Cystobacter fuscus: one gene and its partner. Each later gene encodes a partner of the first gene's protein in a complex. Links are inferred from orthologs where the notes say so. Each region holds a gene or a part of one and is shown in the gene's direction. Other genes may lie near its edges.

Region 1 (12,252 bases):
TGCAGTGACAGTCGAGCAGCGTGCCGATGATTCCGCCGCTCACCACGCCGGGGAAGGCCTGGTGGTGCTCGGCGGGGGTCCAGTCGGCGACGACCCGATCCCCCTCCACGATGCTGCGGATTCGCAGACCTTGAGAATTGGCGGGGCCGCAACCAAAGCAGGCCAGATGGGGAGCGAAGCGTTCCTGGAGGCTCTCGGGGGAGGTCGGGGACATGGCACCCACCATACGCTTCCGTTAAGAGTCATGCCGCAGGGCGGGCGGGCGTCCGCCTGAAAGATGCGCGCTGCCCGACGTCCGTGAGAGGATGCCCGCGCCATCCTCCCTACTTCCGAGGTCTCGTGGACGAATCCGGGCAGACCCACGCCCCGCTCGCCGACTCCCTGATGGAGCCGGTGGGCAGGGCGCTCGAGGCCGAACGCCAGCACAACACGGTACGACTGGCGCAGTTGCGCTGCCTCGGGGTGTCGCTCGTGCTGCTCGTCACGGTGTACCTGGGCGTGGGGCGGGGGCTGGCGGACTGGCGGGTGTACCTCGCGCCCTTCCTCGCCTACTGGCTGTGTACCGTCGCGTCACTCGCGGCGGTGGTGCGCTGGCCCCGGGTGGCGAGCTGGGCCGGGCTCTCCCTGGCGGTGGTGGATGTGCCCGCCATCTACTGGTTGCAGCACCTCGCCCTGCCCGTCTCCCCCTTCCCGGCGGGCGTGGCGGGCTTCACGCTCGGCCTCTACGCGTTCGTCATCGTCCTGTCCGCCCTGTCCATGCGCCTCGCGGTGCTCCTCTCGGTGACGGCCGTGGCGGCCCTGGCCGAGGTGCGGCTGCAGACCGAGGCCAGCGTGGGCACGGGCGCCCAGGTGGTGGCGGTGCTGGTGCTGGCGCTCACGGCGGGGGCCTCGCGCTACCTCTTCCACCGCATCCACGTGCTCGTCTCCGCGCTGACGCGCGAGGAACTCAAGCGCGCCCAGCTCGGCCGCTACTTCGCCCCCGCCGTCGCCGAGCGCTTGCAGGACCTGGCCTCCCCCGCGTCCCGGCCCGAGCTGCGCGAGGTGACGCTGCTGTTCGCGGACCTGCGCGACTTCACCGCGCTGAGCGAGCGGCTGTCGCCCGAGGCCGTGGTCACCCTGCTCAACGAGTACTACGGACACATGGTGGAGGTGGTGTTCCGCCATGGGGGCACGCTCGACAAGTTCATCGGGGACGCACTCATGGTGTACTTCGGTGCCCCCCTGCCCGAGCCCGAGCATCCCCGGCGCGCGGTGGCGTGTGCCCTGGAGATGGTGCGGGAGCTGGAGGTGGTCAACGCCCGGCGGGCGGCGCGGGGAGAGCCGGTGCTGCGCATGGGGGTGGGCCTGCACACCGGCCGGGTGGTGTTGGGCAACATCGGCTCCATGGCCCGACGTCTCGAGTACACCGCCATTGGCGACACGGTGAATCTGGCCAGTCGGATCGAGCAGCTCACCAAGCGGCACGGCACGCCGGTGCTGGTGTCCCGGGAGACGCGCGAGCAGGCGGGCGACGGCTTCCTGTGGAAGGAGCTTCCCCCCACGGCCGTGGCGGGCAAGCGCGAGCCGGTGTCCACGTTCATTCCCCTGGACCCCCGGGAAAACGCCGGGGTGGCGGCCCGCAAGCCCCGATCCGGAGAGCGCCGGCTTCTGTCTCGCGTAAGTGGCGAGGATGGCTAAGGGATTCCGTTGACGCCCCCCAAGGCGCGTCCTTATAACGCCCCGGATTCCCTAGCCAGCATCGAGGCCTCTTGAGCACCTTCGCACTCGACAGGGTCACTGCCCAGTTTCCGGAGGCGGTGGCGGAGCGCTATTTGGACCGCACGGGCGGCGCCTGGGCCGTCATCCACGCGGAGCACCTTCCCAAGGTGGCCGCCTTCCTCAAGCACGAGCTGGACTTCAAGCTCTTCGTGTCGATCGACGCGGTGGACCGGCTCCACCTGGCGGAGAACGATCCGCGCTTCGAGGTCGTCTACTTCATCAGCTCCCTGTCGCGCCGCGAGCACGTGCGCCTCAAGGTGCGGGTGAGCGAATCGCAGTTGGAGATTCCCTCGCTGGTGTCCGTGTTCAAGGGCGCCAACTGGTGGGAGCGCTTCGTGTGGGACTTCTACGGCGTGCGCTTCGCCGGACACCCGGACTTGCGCCGCGTGTTGCTCTACGAGGAGTTCCAGGGCCATCCCCTGCGCAAGGACTACGCCCTGCGCGACCGGCAGCCGCTCATTCCCGAGCGGCCCATCAAGGACATCTTCCGCGGCCCCGGTACCAGCGGCGTCTCCTGATCGCCCGCTCTTCCACCGGCCACGCCCTCGAGGACATCATGGCGGACCCCCACAAGCCCGCAGCCCATCCCCACCCCGACGTGCCCAACCCGGACACCGACGCCTATGCCCAGGAGTCGGAGCTGGAGGCGCACCTGCAGTCCAAGCCCATGTTCATCAACATGGGCCCCTCCCACCCCGCCATGCACGGCACGGTGCGCATGAAGGTGCACCTGGAGGGAGAGATCATCAAGAACGCCGACTGCGAGATCGGCTTCCTGCACCGCGGCTTCCAGAAGAGCTGCGAGAACGTCACCTGGACGCAGTGCCTGCCCTATACGGACCGGCTCAACTACGCGTCCCCGCTGATGAACAACTTCGGCTTCCTCAACGCCGTGGAGAAGCTCATCGGCCTGGAGATCCCCGAGCGCGCCCAGTACATCCGCGTCATCGGCTCGGAGCTGCACCGCATCCATGACCACCTCACGTGCGTGGCGGCGACGGGCATGGAGCTCGGAGGCTTCGCGCCCTTCCTCTTCGCCATGGAGGCGCGCGAGCTCATCATGGATCGGGTGGCCGAGCTGACGGGCGCGCGGCTGACCACCAGCTTCGGCCGCGTGGGCGGGCTCAACCGCGATCTGCCCGAGGGGTGGATCGAGCGGACCCTCAAGTCGCTGGACAAGATCCGCGAGCTGAACATCGAGGTGGAATCGCTCCTGTCGCGCAACCGCATCTTCGTGGACCGCATGAAGGGCACCGGCATCATCAGCGCCGAGGACGCCATCGACTACGGCTGGACGGGCCCGTGCCTGCGCGCCTGCGGCATCGACTACGACCTGCGCAAGACGCGGCCGTACTGGGTCTACAACCAGCTCGACTTCGACGTGCCGGTGGGTGAGCACGGCGACAACTACGACCGCTACCTCATGCGCATCGAGGAGATGAAGCAGTCGGAGCGCATCCTGCGCCAGGCGCTGGCGAAGATCCCCTCCGGGCCCATCATCGTGGACGACTGGCGCATCGCGCTGCCGCCCAAGCCCGAGGTGTACGGCACCATCGAGGGCGTCATCTCCCACTTCAAGCTGGTGATGGAGGGCATCCAGGTGCCCGCCGGCGAGGTCTTCGACGCCACCGAGTCCGCCAACGGCGAGCTCGGCTGGTACATCGTGAGCGACGGCGGCGGCCGGCCCTACAAGGTCCACGTGCGCGCGCCGGGCTTCCCCATCCTGTCCGCCGTGTCGTCCATCGTGACGGGCAACATGCTCGCGGACCTGATTCCCACGTTTGACACGATCAACATGATCGGCGGCGAGGTCGAGCAGTGAGCGACAACGACACCAAGAAGCCCACCGGCGACGCGCAGCCGCCCGTCAAGGGCGCGCCCACGGACACGCCCGCGGCGAAGATCGGCTCCGAGCCCTCCAATCCGCCCGCGGGCCCCAAGCTGGACACGCCGCCCGCCGCGCACAGCGCCCCCACCCCTCCGCCTCCGGCCGCCGCGGCGCCGCCTCCGGCGCCCAAGCCGCCCGGCCCGCCTCCGCCGAAGAACCCGGGCTTCGTCACGTGCACCATCGACGGCAAGGAAGTCATCGCCAAGCCGGGCACGAACATGATCGAGGCGGCGCGCAAGGTCGGCTCGATCATCCCCTACTTCTGCTACCACCCGCGCCTGTCCATCGCGGCCAACTGCCGCATGTGCTTCGTGGAGGCGTCCAACGCCCCCAAGATGGTGCCCGCGTGCCAGACGCCGCTCGCCGAGGGGCAGGTCATCAAGACCAACACCCCCAAGGTCAAGGAGCAGCAGCGCGCGGTGATGGAGTTCCTGCTGCTCAACCACCCGGTGGACTGCTCCATCTGTGACCAGGCCGGTGAGTGCAAGCTGCAGGACTACTACATGCGCTACGACTACCGCCCCTCGCGTCTGGAGGGGGCGAAGGTCCTGAAGAACAAGCGCAAGGTGCTCGGGCCCCGCGTGGTGATGGACCAGGAGCGCTGCATCCTGTGCAGCCGCTGCGTGCGCTTCATGAACGAGGTGGCCAAGGAGCCGCAGCTGGGCATCTTCGGCCGCGGCAGCCACGAGGTCGTCGACACGTTCCCCGGCAGCGAGCTGAGCAGCAACTACTCGCTCAACACCGTGGACATCTGCCCGGTGGGCGCGCTGCTCGGCCGCGACTACCGCTTCCGCGCCCGCACGTGGTTCCAGTCCGCCGCGCCCTCGGTGTGCACCGGGTGCTCGCGCGGCTGCAACACCTACGCGGACTTCATGGGCCAGGAGACGTACCGCTACCGCCCGCGCGAGAACGAGGCCGTCAACAAGAGCTGGATGTGCGACCACGGCCGGCTCACGTACAAGGGCCTCAACCTGGGCCGCGTGCTCAACGCCGTGGTGGGCCGCCAGCAGGGCGGCACCGCCCGTCCCGAGGTGGCGCGCAAGGAGGCCATCCAGGCCGCGGGCCGCGCGCTCGCGGACGCCAAGGGCAAGGTGGCCGTGCTCGCCTCGCCCGTGGCCTCCAACGAGGATCTGCTCGCCGCGCTCACCTTCGCCAAGACGACGCTGGGCGTGCGTGAGGTGTACGTGGGTGGCCGCCCGCAGGGCGAGGCCGACCACTACCTGCTCACGGCCGACCGCAACCCCAACCGCAAGGGCCTGGAGCTCATCGCCCAGGGCCTGGAGCTCAAGCTCCAGCCGTTCGAGGCGCTCGTGCAGGGCATCGACGGCGGCAAGGTGAAGGCGCTCTACGCCGTGGGCAGCGAGGTGCCCGGAAGCGAGGCCACCTTCGCCCAGACGGCGGCGAAGCTGGACACCTTCGTGGTGCAGGCGACGAACGAGTCGCCCCTCACCGCGCAGGCCACCGTGCTGCTGCCGGCCTCCGCGCACGTGGAGTACGACGGCTCGTTCGTGCAGGTGGACGGGCTCGTGCAGCGCTTCCGCAAGGCCTACCCCTCCAAGGGCGAGGCCGTGCCGCACGCGCAGCTCGTGGCGGAGCTCACGCGGGAGCTGGGGGGCAGCACCTCCTGGACGACCACGCGCGAGGCCTTCCGCGAGCTGGGCAAGGCCGTGCCCGAGTTCGCCTCGTTCGACTGGGACAAGGCGGCTCCGCCCGATCGGGAGAAGCCTGGCATCAATCCGCTGCCGTCCGGTGCCGACGGTCGGCCAGCGGGCTACCGTGAGTTCGGCGCTCCCAGGGTTCGAGGTCTCTGACAATGAAGCGCGTTCTCGCCATGCTCACCATGCTCGCCGTCTTCATCGGCCTGTACGCCGTGATGACGGGCGTCGCCTACGTCCTGGGCGGCCTCGTGGAGAAGGAGCTCTTCACCGGCGCCAGCCGGATCGTCAACATGCTCATCCTCATGCTCGCCGTGGTGATGGGCACCGCCGCCCTGCTCACCATGGCCGAGCGCAAGTGGAGCGCGCTGATGCAGGATCGCATCGGTCCGAACCGCGCGCGCATCGATCTGCCCCTGCTGCGCGACACGGCCCTGGGCGGCATCCCCCACTTCCTCGCCGACGGCGCGAAGATGCTGTTCAAGGAGGATCACCTCCCGGCGGCGGCCAACAAGCTGCTCTACAACCTGGGCCCCATGCTGGCCTTCGGGCCGGCGTTCGCCCTGTTCGCCGTGGTGCCCTCGGGCCCCAGCGTGTCGGTGTTCGGCCAGCACGTGGACATGGTCGTGGCCACGCCCGACTTCGGCATCCTCTACGTGTTCGCCATCGCCTCGCTGGCGGTGTACGGCACGTCGCTCGCGGGCTGGTCCTCCAACAACAAGTTCGCCCTGCTCGGCGGCGTGCGCGCCTCCTCGCAGATGATCTCCTACGAGGTCGCGCTCGGCCTGTCGCTGGTGGGCCTGATGATGGCCTTCTCCACGGTGCAGCTGCCCGCCTTCGTGGGCAACGTGGCCAATGAGCTCGGCCTGGGCGGCGAGGCCACGGGCCAGGCGCGCTACCTCTGGTCCACGAACGTGGGCGGCTTCGACATCGGCATCCCCGCGTGGGGCTTCCTCCTGCAGCCGCTCGGCTTCTTCATGTTCTTCGCCGCGGCCTTCGCCGAGACCAAGCGCGCCCCCTTCGACAGCCCCGAGGGCGAGTCGGAGATCATCGGCTACTTCGTCGAGTACTCGGGCATGAAGTTCGGCCTGTTCATGATCTCCGAGTTCGTGGAGGTCGTGATCCTCGCCGGCATCATCACCGCGTTGTTCTTCGGCGGCTACCACCTGCCCTTCGGTGGAGAGTGGCTGTCCAACCTGCCCGTCATGAAGGAGCATGGCTGGCTGTACGGCACCATTCTCGGCACGGTGTTCTGGGTGAAGACGCTGTTCTTCATCTGGTTGCAGCTGATGATCCGCTGGTCCTTCCTGCGCTTCCGCTACGATCAGATCCAGACGCTGGGCTGGAAGATCCTCCTGCCGCTGGGCCTGATCAACGTGTTCGTCACGGGCGCGCTCATCCTCTGGGATCCCTCGCTGCGCTACCTCGCCCTCTTCGGCATGTTGCAGATCGGCGTGCTGGTGGCCCTGACGACGTCCTCGGCCTCGAAGGAGGAGGACACGCACGGCACCGGGCTGGCGGCCCCGTCGGCGCCCACTTCGGCCGGAGTGCACGCGCGTGCCTCCACGGCCTCCTCGCACTAGTCGGAGCGAACAGTCACCATGGCTTACAACGCATCCCAGGATCCCCGCACCGACATCCGCGAGCGGACCTATCTGCCGGAGCTGCTCCGCGGCCTGGCCATCACCACCCGGCACTTCCTCCGCAACCTCTTCGGGACGCGCGAGACCCAGACGCCCTTCGAGGAGCGCACCGGCACCAGCCTGGTGACCACGGTGCAGTACCCCGAGGAGAAGATCCCCTATCCCCCGGGCTACCGCGGACTGCACCGGCTGGTGCCGCGCGACGATGGCAAGCCGCGCTGCGTGGCCTGCTACATGTGCGCCACCGTCTGCCCGGCCCAGTGCATCTACATCGAGGCGGGCGAGTACCCGGTGGACTCCGCGGATCAGAGCTCGCGCGTCATCGAGAAGTACCCCACCCAGTTCGTCATCGACGAGCTGCGCTGCATCGTGTGCGGCCTGTGCGTGGAGGCGTGCCCCAAGGACGCCATCCGCATGGACACGTACGTGCACACCCCGCCCGAGTACAACCGGCAGGGCTTCGTCTACGACATCCCCAAGCTGCTCAAGGGGCCCGCGGTGTCCCACCCGTCGGATCCCTGGAACAAGCGCTCGGACTCGAAGCAGCCGGCCCACGCGCACAAGGAGGCCCACACCCGCATCGGCGAGGGCCACGATCACGGCCACCCGGCCCATGCGCAGGCGCTGACCTCGGGCCACGCGGAGCCGGCTCCCGTCGCCAACGGCCGCACCGTCGTCTCCAACGACGGCCCCGTGCCGGTGACGAAGTTCCTCAAGTAGTCCCCAGGCGTCCAGAGGCGCCCTCCGCCGGCCCGCCCCCTCCGCCCTCGCGCGGCGGACGGCGGGCCGGTGTCATTCCAGCCGTGCGCAGCCCCTCGCCGGCCGCACGGCCCTTTCCCCCACCTCGGCAACTCCCATAGGGTGGGCCTTCCTATGAAGCGCTACCGCCTCTCCGTGTGTAAGGGCTCGAGTTGCAAGGCCGGTGGCTCCGACGCCGTGGCCCAGGCCGCCCGCGAGGAGCTGTCCGCCCGCTCCCTCCAGCCGCGCTGCGAACTCTACCGCGGGGGCTGCTACGGCTTCTGTCACATGGGGCCCAACGTCGTCATCCGCGAGGAGACGGGCCGCAAGAGGGATCCCCTCTCGCCCGAGGACTACCAGCTCATGGGCTGGGAGGGCGAGGCGTACTACTCACACATGACGCCGGAGAAGATGCGGCGCGTGGTGGCCGAGCACATCGCTCAGGACAAGCCCGTCATCGAGCTGTTCGGCCACCCCGAGGAAGCGGAAGGCTAGCGCCGGCTCACGGCCCTTCGAGCACGAACACGCCGTCCCAGTCCTCCGCCGGGCGCTTCTGGGCGAAGACGCGGCAGCGCTCGATGTAGACACGCGCCACCGGATCCTGGAACTCCTCCACGCTCCGGGTGAACAGCGCCAGCGCCTCGTCGAAGCGCCGCTCGTGGTACGCGGTGAGCGCCTGCTCGTGCAGCGACAGGTGGGCCTGGGCCGCGGCCTGCACCTCGCCCTTGCGGCCCACCAGCTCGTGCAGACGCGTGGACTCGGTGCGCCCCTTGGGGCGGACCCGATCCACCTCGCGGAAGACGTAGCCGTCCTGGGCCAGGCGCGCCACGCCGTCGCCCACGAGCACGAAGGTGCCGTAGCCGCGGTTGAGCCCCTCCAGGTACATGGAGAACTTCACCGAGCGGCCCAGCACCGAGTACTTCGACTCGAGCGCGCTGCCCATGCCGCCCACCAGCACCTCGCCGCTGTCGATGCCGATGCGGCACTGCACCGCGTGGCCGTACGTCTTCGTCCAGTACTCCTGGCGCGCGAGCAGCGTGGAGCGCACCACCAGGGCGGCCTCGCAGGCGTGGTGGGCGTGGCGCTCGGTGCGCACGGGCGCGCCCCAGAAGGCCATCACCGCGTCCCCCATGTACTTGTCCACCTGCCCGCGCGTGGCGCGCACCACGTCCGTCACTTCCGTCAGGTACTCGTTGAGGAACTGCACGAGCCGCTCGGGGGGCAGCTCGCCGGACAGCCGCGAGAAGCCGTCCAGGTCGCAGAAGAAGACCGTCACCTCGCGCAGCTCCGGACGGGTGAGCTGGCGCAGGTCGCGCGTGACGAGCCGCGCCACCTCGGGGCTCACGTAGCGGCCGAGCACGTCGGTGATGAAGTGGCGCAGCTGCTGCTCGCTGCGCGAGGCCTGGACGATGGTGAAGAGGAAGGTGAGGCCCATGGCCAGCAACGGGCCCACCATGGCCACCCACAAGAGCCGGTGGACGAAGACGTACCAGGCCCCCACGGCATAGCCCACCCCCACCGCCGCCATGACGAACAGGTACAGGAACGCGTCCCCCGAGGAGCGCAGGCCCCGGTTGACGGTGAGCGCGACGAAGGCGCCCAGAAGCGCCATGCCGAGCGTCAACCCCAGGTCCCACCGCCGCGTGGCGCGCGAGAGGCTCTCGGACTGCAACAGGTTCACCAGCGACTGCGCGAGCACCGCGCCCGTGGGCGTGTGCTCGCCAATGGGGGTGTGCAGGAAGTTCATGGCCCGGCGCGAGGTGTTGCTGAAGACGATGAGCCGACCGTCGATGTCGTGGGCGGCGCGCGGCGGCACCCCCTCGCTCACGGCGAAGAAGTTGAGCAGCACGTTCCACGCGGGAATGGCCCGGGCCACCGAGCCGCGCGAGCCGCGCCCCACCTCCGCCGCGTCCCAGCGGATGAGGCTGTAGCCGGACTCGTCCATGGGCAACGAGAAGCGCTCGCCCACGTACAGCCGCCCGTCCGCGTAGCGCAGCTCGCGCGTGTTCGCCTGGAGCATCGCCGCCACCAGGGGCATGGAGGGCAGCACGTGCCGGTTGCCGTCCCGGCTGCGGTAGCTCACCAGGTGCGGCACGGCCCGCACCACGCCGTCGGGATCCGCCGGCAGGGTGATGGCGCCATAGAGGCTCGCCGCGCCGAGCAGCGGCGCCACCGGGTGCTCCACCTGCCGCACCTCCGCCAGCTGCGACGCGTCCAGCCCCTCCACCTTCACCTCGGCGAGCGAGATGAAGAGCTCGAGTGGCCCCACCCGGTACACGTCGTCGGAGATGCGCCGCTCCTGGATGCGCGGGGGCTCGCGAACACCCTGCGCCAGTGCCACCCGCTGGCCCTCCTGCTCGCTGGCCACGCCCGCCCACACCTCCACCCCGTCCTTGCCGGGCAGGAGGAACGCCGGGCGCTGGTCGGCGAGGATCTTCTGCACCCGGCCACGTGCCTCGGCCTCGGTGGGTGAGGTGCCGAGCCGGACGCGGTACGGCCACAGCCGGCTGCCCGGCGGCACGCCCCGATCCGCGGACCACGAGAAGGCCAGCACCGACTTCCGGGGGACCTCGTCCAGGAGCGAGCGGAACACCCGGTCATCGTCCCGCTCCTCCTGGCCCGGCGCGCCCGGCAAGAGGGGGGCGCGGGGACTGCGCTCCGTGAAGGGCAGATCGAGCAACACCAACTCGGCGCCCTCGTCGAGCAGCCGCTTCGTCAAGCCCCCGAGGATCTCCCGGGACCAGGGGTAGGAGTCGATGCCCGCGTGCTCGTCCTGGCGCGCCTCGGCGAGCGTCTCGTCGTCGAGCGCCACCACCACCACGCGATCCGAGCGCGAGCCCCGCGCGCCCAGCGAGCGCGCGCGCCAGTCATAGGTGACGTTCTCGGCGGCCTGGAGCCACGACGCCGGGCGCGCGAGCAGCGCGAGCGGAGGGGCTTCCTCGGAGAGCCGCGCGCGCGGGACGCGGTAGTAGACGAGCAGCCCGAGGATGACGCCGAAGAGCGTGGCCTGCAGGAGCGAATAGCCGAGCCGTTGCAGGAAGCGGAGGCCGGTGGAGTAGATGGGAAGGCTGCGCACGGGAGGCGCGAAGATAGCGCGTCCCGCCCACGACCCCAGCCCGCAAGAGCACCGGGACGCTCAGCCCGCCTCCACCTCGAGCACGATCTGGCCCTGGAGGTTGAGCCGCAACAGATGCCCGGCGAAGCGCTCGGACTCCTCGCGCGAGAGGATGGCGCGGAACGCACCGCCCTCGGCCACCTCCACCTCCATCACCGGCCCGCGCTGCAGCAGGCGGAAGAAGTCCTCGCCGCCGCCGGGACGGGGCACGAAGACGGGCAGGAAGCCCTTGACGGGCAGCACCTCCCCGGGCGAGCGCAGCCGTGCTTCCAGGGCGGACGGCTCCGGACGCACCTCGTGGGGCGCCACCCCCTCCTCCGCGTAGAGCGGCGCGGGCGGCAGCGACACGTCGTCCGTGGAGTCGTCGAAGAGAAAGCCGTGGCGCGAGGGGATGCGCCCGGTGAAGAGGTAGAGCAGGAGCACGGGGGTGTCCCCGCTCACGCGCTCCACGTGGAGGACGGCGCGCGTGGCGCCCACCTTGCGCAGCAGCAGGCGCAAGCGCGGAGGCGCCGCGGCCAGGTGGCGCCGCACCCGCTCCCTCACCGTGGTGCGCCACTCCTCGAAGGCGGAGAGGTGGCGCTGCTCGCTGTCGGCCTGCTCCCGCGCGAGCGCCTCCTTCGCCCGCGCCAGCTTCTGCTCCGCCTGTCCGAGGAAGTCGCGCAGGGGGCCCTCCCCGGCCACGAGCGCCGACCCCGCGGGCGCCGCTTCCACCGCGGCCGGCTCCACCGCGGCGCCCTGCTGCGTCGAGGCCTGCCGGACCGCGCCCACCAGGAACGAGCCCTGTTGATCCAGCCGCTCGAACTCCCGCTGGTAGTGCTCGCGCTCGGCGAGGAATTCCCGCCGCGACTCGCTCCACGCGTCGTAGGCGGACTCCAGCGTTTCCAGGCCATGGGTCCGGGCCAGGAGCCGCTCCTGGGCGGGGGATACCCGGGGCAGCTCCCTGGGGGTATCCCGGCGAGGCTCTTCGTCGTCGCGCGATGTCACGCCCTGACCTTTCGCATGAAAAAGCCCGAGGGGCGACCCGCTTCGAGCGGATCGCCCCTCCCATGGCCGCCAGCCGGGTGGCGCTGGCGGCGTCCGGACGTGCCTGGACGTCAGACGTTGCGGGTCGCGGCCTCGGTGCGGCTCTGGCCGGTGGCGTTGGCCAGGGCGTCCTGGCCCTCGCGCAGGCGGTTGCGCAGGTCATCGCGCAGCTGGGCGCCGGGCTTGGGGGCGATCAACAGGCCGAGGCCCGCGCCCAGCAGGATGCCCACGGAGAAGGCGCCCAGGGTGGGCAGCAGCCAATCCGCGGGACCCTTCTTGGTCTCCAGCCCGAGCAGATCGAGCACATCATCCTTGCTGAAGTTCTTCAGATCACTGGCATTGAACATGGGGGGCTCCGTATGCGGCGAGAGGAAGAAACGGATGAAACCTACGGCTCCTAGTGGCCCTGGGAACGCGCCGGGCCGCCCGAGG
Region 2 (9,118 bases), 2.3 Mb from region 1 along the record:
CCAGACGCCGGGTGCCCTCGTCCTTCAGCGACTCCGGACGCTTGCGCTCGGACTTGAGGGTGAGCGTGTCGTTCTCCACCTTCACCTCGATGGACTTCGCATCATGGCCCGGCAGGTCCACATGCAGGGTGATGCCCTCGGCGGTCTCGTAGATGTCCGCCGCGGGGGCGAACTCACGCGCGCCGGACGGACGCTCGCGGAAGAACTGGTCGAACTCCCTCATGACCAGAGGGCCCAGCGCCACGGCACCATTGCTCATCTCGAACGGGTTCCAACGGCTTTGCATGGACGTCTCCTGTGCGCGCCAGACTCCTCGCGGAGCCACGGCGCGTGGTTGTGGTGAAACGGAAAAGGGGTTGTCTGCTCGCGCGCGGCGCCCTCGCTCTCGGGGGCGCCGCGCCTCTCACAACTCCAAGAGAACCATGGTTTGGAGCGTGTCAAGGAAGCGCGCCGCGCGCCTCGGACCGCCGCCTCAATCGTCCTCGCGCCCGAGGGAAACGAAGACCTCGCCGTCCTCACGCGTGACGCGCACGACCCACGGCCGGCAGCACACCGGGCAGTCTTCCACGTACGTCTCCGAGGCGACCCCCAGTGCATCGGCGGCCACCTCCACCTGCTCCCCACAGTAGGGGCAGAGCTGCAACGAGTCATCGGCGAAGGGCTGCATCAGCGCTCTCCTCCCGAGGCGTCCAGCGGCCAGACGAGCAGGGGTCTGTCGGCTCCCTCGCCCGCTCGCCACCGGGTGATGTCCCGCCTCAACCGGTCCACATCCACGCCCTCGCACAGGGGGGCCAGGGACTCCATCCGCTCGAGGGCCCGCGAGAAGAGTGTCCACGCGCCCCGAGTGTTGCCCGCGTCGCGCTTGAGCCAGCCCGCCGCGGCGAGGATGAGTCCTTGAAGCAACAGTCGGCGCGGGCCGTGCTCGTGCCGCCAGGCCTCCTCCCACGCCTCATGGGCCGCGTGGAAGGCGCCCGCGTTGAAGAGCGTCATCCCCTCCTCCAGACAGGTAGCGAACGCACGAGGCATCGAAACGCGACTCCAGGCTCCTTCCTTCGTAGACTGGAGGTCATGGCCGCACCTCGCAACCGGATTGGAGAAATCCTCGTCAAGGCCCGTGTCCTCGACGAGATGCAGCTGCGCAGCGCGCTCGCCCAGCATGATCAATGGGGTGGGCGCCTCTCGCGCATCATCAGTGACATGGGGATCGCCTCGGAGGAGACCCTCACCCAGGCGATCGCCGAGGGCTTCGGCATGCAGCGCGTCCAGTTGGGCACCACCAGGGATGCCGGCGCGCTCGCCAGGCTGGACGTCCACCTGGCCGAGCAGAAGGGCATCTTCCCCGTGTCCCTGCGCGACAACGGCAAGACGCTCGTGCTGGCCATGGCGGACCCCTCGGACCTGGCGACCATCGATCAGGTGGCCGCACTGAGCCGCACCCGCGTCATCCCGATGGTGGCGGGCGACCTGGAAATCCAGAACGCCATCCAACGGCACTACCGCAATCAGGAACCCACCGTCTCCCCCACCGCCCGCACCGCGCCCACCGGGCGCCCGGGTACGCCCGGAGACGAGGAGGAGTTCAAGATCGTCGACATGACGGGCAAGACGGTGAGGAAGTCCATCGCCGACATCGCGCCGAACCTGGCGCGCGAGAACGCGGCCCGGCAGAACCCCGCCCCCATGCCGCCGCGTCCGAGCATCGGCTCGAGCGCCGCGGATCTGCTCGATGAAATCCTCAACGCCTCTCCCGCCGAGACGTTCTCCGCCGAGGAGATGCAGCGGTTGCAGGCCGTGCAGGTGAACCAGGAGAAGAGCTCGAAGATCTTGCGCGCCCTGCTCGAGCTGCTGCTGGAGAAGGGACACATCCAGCAGCGGGAGCTGGCGGCCCGCATGCGCGCGCCCTGAACCGCCCTACTCCCCCACTTCGCGCAGCTCGCGGGCCGTGAGCCCCAGGAAGTAGAGGATGGTGTCCAGGCCGCCCGCGGAGATGGAGGTGTCGGCCGCCTGGCGCAGCTTGGGCTTGGCGCGGAACGCGATGCCCAGCCCCGCGCGCTCCAGCATCAACAAGTCATTGGCGCCATCGCCCACGGCGATGACCTGGTCGAGCAGGATGCCCTCCGCCCGGGCGATGTCCTCCAGCAGCTCCGCCTTGCGGCGCGCGTTGACGATGGCGCCCAGGGTGCGGCCGGTGAGCTTGCCGTCCGCCTCCTCCAACAGGTTGGAGTGGGCGTAGTCGATGCCCAGGCGGGCCTTGAGCGCCTCGGCCGCCACGGAGAAGCCTCCGCTGATGATGGCGGTGCGGTAGCCCAGCCGCTTGAGCACGCGGATGAGGGTCTCCGCTCCCTCGGTGAGGGGAAGGCGGGCGGCGAGCTCGTGCAGCACCCGCGCGTCCAGCCCCTTGAGCAGCGCCACGCGCTGACGCAGCGACTCGTCGTAGTCCATCTCGCCGTGCATGGCGCGCTCGGTGATGCGCGACACCTGCTCGCCCACGCCATGGGCCCGCGCCAGCTCGTCGATGACCTCGATGCGGATGAGCGTGGAGTCCATGTCCATCACCACCAGGCGCTTGGCGCGCCGGTAGAGGCTCTCGCGCTGCAACGCCACGTCGAAGGCGCTCGTGGCCATGGACAGCTCCAGCAGGGAGCGCTGGAGTTCCTCCGGCTCCTTGCTCGCCGGCAGGGCGAGGTGGATCTCGAACGAACCGGGCTCCACTTCGGACAGGCGGTGGATGCGCTCGATGTTGGCCTCGTGCCGGGCCAGGCACCCGGTCACCGCGTGCAGCTCGCGCGCGCCGAGGGAACGACCCACCACGGTGACGACATGCCGGCTGGGAGACGCTGCGGCCTGGGCTCCTGACTCGCCCACCGCTCGGGACTCCAGGAACACGCCCAGCGCCTGGGCCGCGGAGCGCAGTTGCTGGAGAACGTCCTGCCCCTCGGGCACACGCACGAGCAGGCACAGGGTGAGCTGGCCCTGCACCACCACCTGCTCGATGTCGAGCAGCACCGCGCCCGCGTCGGCGAGCAGGCCCGTCAGCCGCGAGGCGATGCCGGGATGGTCCCTGCCGGTGAGGGTGAGGAGAAGGGACTCGTGCGAAGCGGAAGGGGAGGTCATGGTGTCACGGCCCGGGGGGTACTACCGCGGCTCCGAGGAGAGGATGAGATCGCCCTTGGCGAGGAACTGCGCCTCGGGGAGGGACTTGTAGAAGTCCTCCAGCAGGGCGTCGAGGTCCGGGTAGCGCTGGTCCACGCGGTCCTGGGTCATCTTGTCGAAGAGCGCATCCAGTCCGGAGGGCGCCTCGGGATTGACCTCGGAAGGCAGGGGCGAGCGGCGGCCGGGAATCTGCCCGGTGAGCATCTCGTAGAGGAGGATGCCCAGCCCGTAGACATCGGAGGCGGGACCCGCGTCCTTCGCGCGCTGCGGCTGGAGGAGCTCCGGCGCCAGGTACACCATGCCGCCGGCGCCCACGAAGACCTGGGGCAGCCCCTTGGAGGCATCCTGCTCCACCACGCGGCTCAGCCCGAAGTCGCCGAGCTTCGCGTTGCCGTGGATGTCGAAGAGGACATTCTCCGGCTTGAGGTTGTGGTGGGAGAGGCCCACGGCGTGCGCGGCGCGCAGCGCGTAGGCCATTTGGAGGAAGCAGCGCAGCGCGAAGGACACGGGCACGCCCTTGCCGCCCCCCTCCTCCAGCATGGACTTGAGGTTGCCCTGCAACAACTCGAGCACGTAGTAGGGGCGCGCCGCCTCCACGTTCTGGTCGAGCACCTGGACGATGCCCGGATGGCGCACCTGGGCCTGGGCACACAGCTCGCGCTTGAGCCGCTTGAGCACCTCGCCCCGCTGCAGGAAGGAGAAGTAGCCGAAGATGTCCTTGAGCTCCTTGATGCAGACGTCCAGCCCGAGCGCGTTGAAGCGGCCCTTGCTCGCGATGCCCAGCGGACCGGAGCCGAGGGCCTCCTGCTTCTGGTAGCGCTGGTCCAGCACCTCCACGGCCTTGGGGCCGGGAGTCGAGGCGGAAGCCATCGGGGACACCGGCGCGGCGGGGGGCGGCAGCTGCACGGCTTCGTTGCGCGCGCTGGCCACGGGAGACGGGGCCGGAACCGGCGGCTCCACCGCGGGGGACGCACTCACGGTGGAGACCTGGGCGGGACGCGCGCGAGGCAGGGCCGGCGGCTCCGCGGACGGCCGCACCTCGGAGGGAGCGACCTCCGACTCGTCATCGGGAGGGGGGGGAGGCTTGAGCGCCTGGGCCTGGGCGACCGTGTCCTCGGTGGTGAGCGCCTCCAGTCCCAGTTGCTCGGCGAAGAACTCCCCCACCTCGGCGATGAACTGGTCCTGCATCCCGGTGTCCACCACGCGCTCGCCCAGGTCGGTCAGGCGCAGCTGCGCCTCCCGGGGGTCCAGGGCGATGTAGTGGTACTTGCGCAGGAAGAGGTAGTAGCTGTCGAACTCCAGCGAAACGGACGGCTCGAGCGAGGCCTTCACATCGGCCAGCTTGTTCGAGCGTCCCAGACGGCCGTTCTCCCTCAGGCTCTGGAGGATGAACAGCGCCTCGCCGCAGATGGTGTCGCGTTGGATGACGGGCGTGGGCATGGGGGCGCGACTCTACGCGCTCACGCCACCGGGACCAATGGAGGAGAGGAACGGAAGAGGACTTCAGGGGATGTGGAGCAGCTGCTTCACCGTCTCCAACACTTCCTGGAAGCGCACGGGCTTGCGCAGGTAGATGTCCACCCCGAGCTGCATGGCGCGCTCGCGCGCCTCGGGGCCACCCGCGGAGATGGCCACCACGGGAATGGACTTGAGCGCCTCCTCGGCGCGGATGCGCTCGATGAGCGCGAAGCCGTCCATCACCGGCATGTACAGGTCCGTCATCACCAGGCTGAAGCGGCTGGAGCGCAGCGCCTGCAACGCGTGATGCCCATCGGGAGAGAAGTGCACCTCCAGGGGCACCCGTCCCGCCAGCTCGCCGCTCGCCAGCTTCTTGAGCACGTAGCTGTACATCTCGATGATGTGGGGATTGTCCTCGACGATGAGGACACGATAGCCCTCCGCGGGGGCGGCCGTCCGGTCCGACGCGCGGGTCTGTCCTGGCGCACTCAAGATGTCACCCAATCGCTGCCGGTCCTCCGCTTGGAGCACCCGGATGCCGACACCCCCGGGTGCTTCGGGCGACACGGGCCGGACCCACGCCACCGTTCCCACGACTTCTACCGGATCCAGAAGCCCCGGGAAAGAAAGTGCCAACCCCACGGACTCGCCCACGGTGAAGGAACGGTCGGTCTGCACGAAGATTCCTCCTCGTGACAGGTTCTCCGTCACCTCCGTCATCCGTGCCTGGTCCGGAAAGCGCACGCGTAACACGAGCGGCACTCGGGGTCCTTCACGCTGGTCGTCTGATCCCCGATTCATAACAAGGGGTTGAAATCGCTCGGAATTTTGCTGGTGCCGGCGCAGTGTAGCGCCGAGGGTTTATGTTGACAACGCGGGCGTCAGAGACTTACGAACCCCCCGCCATGGCGGAGTCCCTGTTCACCCCCGAAGAGCAGAAGAAGTTCGACACGGAGATCGCGGAGATCCTGTCGCACTATCCCGCGGACCGGAAGAGCGCCGCGATGCTTCCCGCGCTGCGGTTGATGCAAGACATCAAGGGGTGGTTGCCTCCCGAGGGTCTCAAGCTCGTCGCGCAGGTCCTCGGTGTCACGCCGGAGCGCGCCTATGAGGTCGCCAGCTTCTACGTGATGTACCACCTGAAGAAGCCCGGCAAGTACGTCATCGACGTGTGCACCAACCTGCCCTGCGCGCTCCGGGGAGCCGAGAAGATGCTCGCCCACCTGGAGAACAAGCTCGGGTTGAAGGCCGGAGAGGCGAACGAGCGCTTCACCTTGCGCGAGACGGAGTGCCTGGCCTCGTGCGGCACCGCGCCGTGCCTGCAAATCAATGAGGACCACCACGAGAGCCTCTCGAGGGCCAAGCTCGACGAGTTGATCGACAAGCTCTCCTGACCCGCTCCATCAAGGAACCTGATTTCATGGCGACAACGGCATTCGAACCCGTCATCTCGACCGCGTGGGGCACGCCCCAGTCGTGGACGATGGACGCGTACAAGAAGCGCGGGGGCTACCAGGGACTCGCCAAGGCGCTGGAGCTGACGCCCGCGCAGATCATCGACGAGGTGAAGAAGTCCAACCTGCGCGGGCGCGGCGGAGCGGGCTTTCCCACCGGGCTCAAGTGGAGCTTCGTCCCCAAGGACAACCCCAAGCCCAAGTACCTCGCGGTCAACGGCGACGAGTCCGAGCCGGGGACCTTCAAGGACCGCAACATCCTCACGCATGATCCGCACATGCTGCTGGAGGGCATTGCCATCGCGTCCTACGCGCTCAACGTGCACACCTGCTACGTGTACCTGCGCGGCGAGTTCAAGTTCCCGGCGGAGCGGCTCAACCAGGCCATCAAGGAGGCGTACGCCGCGGGCATCTTCGGCAAGAGCCTGATGGGCAAGGACTACGCGCTGGACTGCTACCTGGTGCGCGGCGCGGGCGCCTACATCTGCGGCGAGGAGACGGCGCTGCTGGAGAGCCTGGAGGGCAAGAAGGGCTGGCCGCGACTCAAGCCGCCCTTCCCCGCGGTGGTGGGCCTGTTCGGCAGCCCCACGGTGGTCAACAACGTGGAGACGCTCTCGAGCGTGCCGCACGTGTTCACCCGGGGCGCGGCCTGGTACGCGGGCCTGGGGACGGACAAGTCGGGCGGCACGCGCGTCATGTGCCTGTCGGGCTCGGTGAACCGGCCGGGCGTGTACGAGGTGCCGCTGGAGACGACCTTCAACCAGCTCATCTTCGACGACAAGTACGGCCAGGGCCTGCCCGCGGGGCGCAAGGTGAAGGCGGTGGTGCCGGGGGGCTCGTCGGCGCCCATCCTCAGCCCGGACGAGCTGGACACCGCCATGGAGTTCGAGGCGCTCAAGGTGAAGCAGAGCATGGCGGGCTCCGGCGGCGTCATCGTCATGGATGACACCACGTGCATGGTGCGCAGCCTGTGGCGCATCGCGCGCTTCTACGCCGAGGAGTCGTGCGGCCAGTGCACGCCGTGCCGCGAGGGCACCCCGTGGCAGGCGCGCATCCTGCGCAAGATCGAGGAGGGCCGGGGCGAGCCGGGCGACGTGGAGCAGCTGAGCAACGTGGCCTCGTCCATCGCGCCCTACCCGCCCATCGGCCTGGGCAACACCATCTGCGCGCTGGGCGATGCCGCGGCGCTGCCGACGCATTCCTTCCTCATGCGCTTCCGCGACGAGTTCGAGGCGCACATCCGCGAGCACCGCTGCCCGTTCGGCGACAAGCCCTGGGGCGCGTTCGGAGACTGGTCTTGAGCATCGAGCACGTCCTCTTCGGAGTCTTCGCCCTGCTGACGGTGGCGTCGGCGGTGATGGTCATCGTCGCCAAGAGCCCCATCAGCTCCGCCATGTCGCTGGTGGCCACCTTCTTCTTCCTGGCCGGCATCTACGTGCTGCTGTGGGCGCACACCGTGGCGGTGCTGCAGGTGCTCGTCTACACGGGCGCCATCATGGTGCTCTTCCTCTTCGTCATCATGCTGCTCAACCTGGGCGAGTCGACCGTGACGGGCCCCCGGGTGACGCTGGCGCGCGTGGCCGGAGGCGTGGCGGCGGCGGGACTGCTGGCGGTGCTGGTGACGGCCATCTGGCGCATCCCATCGGCCAGCACGTTCACGGGCAGCCAGGCGATGAGCCAGGGCTTTGGCACCCTGGCGGTCATCGGCCAGACCATCTTCACCCAATGGCTGCTGCCCTTCGAGGCCGTCAGCCTGCTGCTGCTGGTGGGCATGGTGGGCGCGGTGGTGGTGGCCAAGTCGCGGATTTGAGCGCGTCCCCTTCAACCCTCTGCTAGAAGGCGGGCCGCGTCCGCCCTCCTTCCCCCGGCGTCATGGTCCACTCCGTCGACATCAAGTACTACCTCGTCCTCGCCGCCGTCCTGTTCTGCCTGGGCATGTTCGGCGTGCTGGTGCGCCGCAACGCCCTGGTGGTGTTCATGTGCGTGGAGCTGATGCTCAACGCGGCGAACCTGACGTTCCTGTCCTTCGCGCGGCTGAATGGCGACGCCACGGGCCACGTGTCCGCCTTCTTCGTGATCGCCGTCGCGGCGGCGGAGGCCTCCATCGGGCTGGCCATCGTCATCGCCGTGTTCCGCAGCCGAGGCACCGTCAACATCGAAGAAATCCGGACCATGAAGCACTGACGGTCCCCCTCCCCTTCCTTCCCGCCCTACGAGAGCCCTCAGAGCAATGGATGCCCTCAAGTCATTCTTCATGACCGCGCCGGTGGAGCCCGCCGTCTTCGCGCAGTCGTTGTGGCTCATCATCGCACTGCCGCTGCTGGGCGCGTTCGTGTGCGGCGTGTTCGGCAAGAAGCTGGGCCGCGCCAACGTGAACTTCATCGCGTGCGCGATGGTGGCCGGCTCCTTCGCGCTGTCCGTGCTGGCCTTCTGGTGCGTCAACCACGCGCCGTCGGGCGGCACGCCGGTGTCCATGGAGAACGCCTTCTCCTCCAGCGCCATCCGCTACGCGCTCGGGTACGACTACGGCATCTGGTTCGCCGCCGGTGACTTCCGGGTGAACCTCGCTCTGCTGGTGGACCACCTGTCGGGCATCATGCTGCTGGTCATCACCGGCGTGGGCTTCCTCATCCACGTGTACTCCACGAGCTACATGGAGCACGACGAGAGCCCCTGGCGCTACTTCGCCTACCTCAACCTCTTCATCGCGGCGATGCTCACGCTGGTGCTCGCCGACAACCTCGTCCTGCTCTTCGTGGGCTGGGAGGGGGTGGGTCTCGCCAGCTACCTGCTCATCGGCTTCTGGTACACCGACGCGGCCAAGGCGTGGGCGGGCCGCAAGGCGTTCATCGCCAACCGCATCGGCGACTTCGCCTTCCTCATCGGCTCCTTCCTCATCGTGTTGCTGGTGGGGGCGTTCAACAGCCAGGCGAGCACGAGCAACTTCGCTCCGGTGGGCATCAACCCCGAGGCCGCCCAGGTGCGCTTCCGCGAGGGCCTGGCGATGAAGGGCCCGCTGACCTTCCAGGGGCTGGAGGTGATGGCCAACTCGG

The links.
Region 2: the proteins of CYFUS_RS16460 (region 1) and CYFUS_RS07230 are in contact, whole or in part, in a cryo-EM structure (PDB 7NYH), measured with the Escherichia coli proteins. The link is inferred for Cystobacter fuscus from one-to-one orthologs.

Annotation. Positions count from the first base shown.
Region 1 is NZ_CP022098.1:3,986,125-3,998,376, reverse strand. What follows is about bases 4,832-7,671. They hold CYFUS_RS16460 (complex I subunit 1/NuoH family protein), read left to right. Parts: upstream 4,832-5,459; coding sequence 5,460-6,884; downstream 6,885-7,671. Other genes in these bases: CYFUS_RS16455 (NuoI/complex I 23 kDa subunit family protein), read left to right, coding at 6,903-7,664; CYFUS_RS16465 (2Fe-2S iron-sulfur cluster-binding protein), read left to right, coding at 4,832-5,457. Outside these bases: CYFUS_RS16485 (PaaI family thioesterase), read right to left, coding at 1-214; CYFUS_RS16480 (adenylate/guanylate cyclase domain-containing protein), read left to right, coding at 340-1,677; CYFUS_RS16475 (NADH-quinone oxidoreductase subunit C), read left to right, coding at 1,749-2,276; nuoD (NADH dehydrogenase (quinone) subunit D), read left to right, coding at 2,315-3,580; more of CYFUS_RS16465, read left to right, coding at 3,577-4,831; CYFUS_RS16450 ((2Fe-2S) ferredoxin domain-containing protein), read left to right, coding at 7,818-8,177; CYFUS_RS16445 (adenylate/guanylate cyclase domain-containing protein), read right to left, coding at 8,185-10,758; CYFUS_RS16440 (hypothetical protein), read right to left, coding at 10,819-11,781; CYFUS_RS16435 (YtxH domain-containing protein), read right to left, coding at 11,892-12,167; CYFUS_RS16430 (hypothetical protein), read right to left, coding at 12,218-12,252. UniProt on the Escherichia coli protein: NDH-1 shuttles electrons from NADH, via FMN and iron-sulfur (Fe-S) centers, to quinones in the respiratory chain. The immediate electron acceptor for the enzyme in this species is believed to be ubiquinone.
Region 2 is NZ_CP022098.1:1,727,693-1,736,810, reverse strand. What follows is about bases 6,120-9,118. They hold CYFUS_RS07230 (NADH-quinone oxidoreductase subunit J), read left to right. Parts: upstream 6,120-7,362; coding sequence 7,363-7,875; downstream 7,876-9,118. Other genes in these bases: nuoL (NADH-quinone oxidoreductase subunit L), read left to right, coding at 8,296-9,118; nuoK (NADH-quinone oxidoreductase subunit NuoK), read left to right, coding at 7,938-8,249; nuoF (NADH-quinone oxidoreductase subunit NuoF), read left to right, coding at 6,120-7,366. In the rest of the region: CYFUS_RS07275 (Hsp20/alpha crystallin family protein), read right to left, coding at 1-286; CYFUS_RS07270 (CPXCG motif-containing cysteine-rich protein), read right to left, coding at 473-667; CYFUS_RS07265 (DUF309 domain-containing protein), read right to left, coding at 667-1,026; CYFUS_RS07260 (general secretion pathway protein GspE), read left to right, coding at 1,069-1,905; phosphoserine phosphatase SerB, read right to left, coding at 1,912-3,114; CYFUS_RS07250 (serine/threonine-protein kinase), read right to left, coding at 3,136-4,593; CYFUS_RS07245 (TIGR02266 family protein), read right to left, coding at 4,657-5,412; nuoE (complex I 24 kDa subunit family protein), read left to right, coding at 5,517-6,005; more of nuoF, read left to right, coding at 6,032-6,119. UniProt on the Escherichia coli protein: NDH-1 shuttles electrons from NADH, via FMN and iron-sulfur (Fe-S) centers, to quinones in the respiratory chain. The immediate electron acceptor for the enzyme in this species is believed to be ubiquinone.